Regions from separate parts of the Microbispora triticiradicis genome, predicted to be linked through region 1. Evidence: riboswitches for the same ligand, from Rfam matches in the RefSeq annotation. Region 1 holds a riboswitch; the other holds the start of a gene.
The links. A riboswitch is a leader RNA that binds a small molecule or an ion and turns the genes downstream of it on or off. The one in region 1 is predicted to bind glycine.
Positions count from the first base shown of each region.

Region 1 (2,195 bases):
CGGCCGGAAAACGCGTAATTTTGACGAATGAAGGCGGGGAGAGATATCGTCAAACGCCGATCAAAGCCGCCGTCGTCGGCGCGTTCACGCTGCCTTGCGCGAGGGGAACCGTGTTATACGCCGTGCTCGGACCGTTTTCGGCCATGAACGACCGAGGAGACGCCATCGCCGGCCTCGCCGCGAGACATCGGCAGCTCCTGGCGCTGCTCGTCCTTAATGCGAATATCGCGCTGCACCGGGACCAGCTCACCGCACTACTGTGGAATGGCCGTCCCACTATTTCGGCGCCGCGCAATCTTACCACCTACGTCGCCCAGGTGCGGCGGCGGCTCTCCCCCCGCGACCCCGGCCTTTCTCCGGTCCGTACGGTGAAGGGCGGATACCTTCTTTCCGTCCGACCGGGGTCCGTGGACGTTGCAGAATTCAACCAATGGGTGGCGCAGGGCAGAATCGCTCGCGAGAATGGCGATTACCACAATGCGGTGCGGTTGTTCGAGAACGCGCTGAGCCTGTGGCGGGGCGACGCCCTCCTCGATGTGCGGCAGGTCGACGGGCTCCGCGTGTGGGCCGAACGGCTCGACGAGGATCGGCGGGCGGCGACCGAGGACCTCTTCGACGTACGGCTGGCGCTCGGGCACCACCGCGAGATCGTCGGCGGCCTGGCCCAGTGGGCCACCCGGCATCCGCTGCGCGAACGCCCCCACCGGCAGCTCATGCTGGCCCTGCACCGGTCGGGCCGGACCCATGACGCCTTCGCCTCCTACCAGCGGCTGCGTCGCACCCTGGTCGACCGCCTCGGCACCGAGCCGTCCCCCGACACCCAGGCCCTCCACCAGCGGATCCTCACCGGCGACGCCTTGAGCGCCTTTCCCGCCCGTAGCCGCACGACTCCCAGAGGCATCACCCCTAGCGCGAACTAGGCACCTGAAAGCGGGCGACCCGGCAGGTTACGGGGACGGCGGCGAACCACTAGGCTGGCAGCGCACCGATCATCCCGTGCGGGAGAGCGTCCTGGCAGCCGGTCAGGGCCCCTGAAGGAGCAAGCCCTCCCCGCGAACCTCTCAAGGCAAAGGACCGCACGGGCCAGGTGACCTCTGGAAAGAAGGCCGCGAGGCCTCGCCGAAGGTGAAAGTCCGGCAAAGATCGGACGAAGCTCTCAGGCGCCGATGACAGAGGGGGAGGATGCCCGGTAGTTCAGTGCAGCATCCGTCCTTTCCGAGGTCCGCATGTCCCGATCCACCCCGCTCCGCGGGGTACACGAACGCCTTGGCGCGACCCTGACCGACTTCGCCGGATGGCAGATGCCGTTGCGGTACGGCAGCGAGTCGGCCGAGCACAACGCGGTGCGCACGGCCGCGGGCCTGTTCGACCTGTCCCACATGGGGGAGATCTTCGTCACCGGCCCGCAGGCGGGCGAGGCGCTCGACCACGCCCTGGTGGGCCACCTCAGCATCCTCGCTCCCGGCCGCGCCCGCTACACGATGATCGTGGACGAGGACGGCGGCATCCTCGACGACCTCATCGTCTACCGCCTCGACGAGGACCGGTACATGGTCGTCGCCAACGCCTCCAACTACGCCGTCGTGGCACGTGAACTGGCCGCCCGGTCCGAGGGGTACGACGCGCGGGTGACGGACCGGTCCGACGAGTACGCGCTGGTGGCCGTGCAGGGGCCACGTGCCGCCGAGATCCTGCGCGGGCTGACCGACGCGGACGTCGACGGCCTGAAGTACTACGCCATCCTCCCCGGTGTCGTCGCCGGCGCGCCCGCCCTGATCGCGCGGACGGGCTACACGGGCGAGGACGGCTTCGAGCTGTTCGTCCTCAACGAGCACGCCGTACCCCTGTGGGACGCGCTCGGCGAGGCGGGCCGTGATCTCGGGCTCGTCCCCGCGGGGCTGTCGGCCCGCGACACGCTGCGCCTGGAGGCCGGCATGCCGCTGTACGGCAACGAGCTGACCTCCTCGGCCACCCCGTTCGACGCCGGCCTCGGGCGGGTCGTCCGCTTCGACAAGCCGGGCGACTTCGTGGGCCGGTCCGCCCTGGAACGGGCCGCGCAGAACGGCGCCACGCGCCGACTGGTCGGGCTGGTGGCCCGCGGCCGCCGGGTGCCCCGCCACGGCTACCCCGTCACCCGGGAGGGCGCCGTCGTCGGCGAGGTGACCAGCGGCGCGCCGTCGCAGTCCCTCGGCAAG
Region 1 is NZ_VANP01000010.1:36,894-39,088, forward strand. It holds gene FED44_RS24250 (AfsR/SARP family transcriptional regulator) at 144-920, shown strand; glycine riboswitch at 990-1,087, shown strand; glycine riboswitch at 1,088-1,183, shown strand; gene gcvT (glycine cleavage system aminomethyltransferase GcvT) at 1,227-2,195, shown strand, end outside.

Region 2 (2,195 bases), on a different contig from region 1:
CATCGAGGCCATGACCGCGAGCAGGACCTGCGCGGTGCAGATGTTGCTGGTGGCCTTCTCCCGCCGGATGTGCTGCTCGCGGGTCTGCAGGGCCAGCCGGTATGCCGTACGGCCGTCGGCGTCCACCGAGACGCCGACCAGGCGGCCCGGCATCTGCCGCTGCAGGCCCTCACGGACCGCCATGTACGCCGCGTGGGGGCCGCCGTAGCCCAGCGGGACGCCGAAGCGCTGGGAGGAGCCGACGGCGATGTCGGCGCCCTGCTCGCCGGGGGGCTCCAGCAGGGTCAGCGCCAGCAGGTCGGCCGACGCGACGAGCAGCGCGCCGGCGGCGTGCGCCCGCTCGGCCAGCGCCCGGAAGGACGCCACCCGGCCGCTCGCGCCCGGATACTGGACGAGGACCCCGAAGCACTCGGGCAGGTCGCCCGCGAGGTCCGACTCCACCAGCGTGATGCCGAGCGGCTCGGCGCGGGTCGCCAGCACGGCCTTGGTCTGCGGCAGCGCGTCCGCGTCGACCACGAAGACGTCCGCCTTGACCTTGCTCGCGCGCCGGGCCAGCGTCATCGCCTCGGCCGCGGCGGTCGCCTCGTCCAGCAGGGACGCGCCGGCGACGTCGAGGCCGGTGAGGTCCGACACGACGGTCTGGAAGTTCAGCAGGGCCTCCAGCCGCCCCTGTGAGATCTCCGGCTGGTACGGCGTGTACGCGGTGTACCAGCCCGGGTTCTCCAGCACGTTGCGGAGGACGACCCCCGGAGTGATCGTGTCGTGGTACCCCAGGCCGATCATCGGGGTCAGCACCCGGTTTCGGGCCGCGAGCGCGCGGAGTTCGGCCAGCGCCTCGGCCTCCCCCGCCGCCTCCGGCAGGTTCAGCGGGCCCCGCGTGCGGATCGCCTCGGGAACGGCCACGGCGAGCAGGTCGGCCGTCGACTCGTAGCCGACGACCTCCAGCATGCGGGCACGGCCGGCGTCCGAAGGACCGATGTGACGGGTCGCGAAGGGCGGGGCGGAAAGATCCTGAAGCGTCGAGCGGTCGGTCATGACAGGGGCCTCCTGGGCGGGTCGAGACCTGCGGCGGCCGCCTCGCGCCTGTGAGCGCGACCGGCCGTGATGCGGTCTCCCCCTCTGTCATCGGACCTGAGAGCTTCACCGGGCCGCCCGGCCCGGCTTTCCCCTTCGGTGAGGCGCCGCCTGGCGGGCGGGCCTGCTTTTCAGAGTCGCCTCGTCCGTGCGGTACGGATGCCTGAGAGTTTCCGGGGAGGTTTGCTCCTTCGGCGCCCCTGCAACTTCAGGGGTCTCTCCCGCACGAGGTCGTCGGCCGTGTCCACTCTACCCGGTTACTTCCTCTGTACCCGTTTCTCAGCCGATCTTACGGGCCTTCCTGCGGCGGGCCAGCTCGTCGGCCGGATGATCCCCCTCCGCATCCGGAGCGGACTCCGCGCGCTCACCGGGCAGTTCCGCCAGGGAACCCTCCACCTCGCGCCAGACCCGCCCGAGCGCGATGCCGAACACGCCCTGGCCGCCCTGCAGCAGGTCGATCACCTCGTCGGCGCTGGTGCACTCGTAGACGCTCACGCCATCGCTCATCAGGGTGATCTGGGCCAGGTCGTTGACGCCCCGGTCGCGCAGGTGCCGTACGGCGGTGCGGATCTGCTGGAGCGAGACCCCCGTGTCGAGGAGACGTTTGACGACCTTCAGGACGAGGATGTCGCGGAAGCTGTAGAGTCGCTGCGACCCGGACCCCTGAGCTGCTCTTATGGTCGGGAGCACCAGTTCGGTCCGGGCCCAGTAGTCGAGCTGCCGGTAGGTGATCCCGGCCGCCGCGCACGCCGTCGGGCCACGGTAACCGATGTTCTCGGGCAGCGCCGTCGGCTGCTCGTCGAACAGCAGGCCTTGTTCGCCGGCGCGCTCGCGCGCCTCCCGCCGAACCGGGTCGTGCTGGCCGGCCGACCTACCCTCGCCGCTGCTGACCGCCACTGCGGACCTCCGGCTTTCTCTCATCCCACGGTCTGATCTGGGGGTTCGTGAATTACAACCGTGGTTTCCCTTGCACCGTAGGACCGGGGCCATCGTCAGTCAACGACCCCGTCCGGCGCGTCGTGAAGCGTAATTTCCCGAAATGGTGCGGCACGTCAGCCCGCTCGCCCGAAGTCTTCCGGTGTGATTTTGTCCAGGAACTCGCGGAACTTCTCCACTTCGTC
Region 2 is NZ_VANP01000004.1:315,917-318,111, forward strand. It holds gene gcvP (aminomethyl-transferring glycine dehydrogenase) at 1-1,035, opposite strand, end outside; glycine riboswitch at 1,216-1,308, opposite strand; gene FED44_RS12855 (MerR family transcriptional regulator) at 1,354-1,971, opposite strand; gene FED44_RS12860 (bifunctional nuclease family protein) at 2,127-2,195, opposite strand, start outside.
Region 2: linked by a shared signal. The riboswitch ahead of gcvP (aminomethyl-transferring glycine dehydrogenase) and the one ahead of gcvT (glycine cleavage system aminomethyltransferase GcvT) in region 1 are both predicted to bind glycine.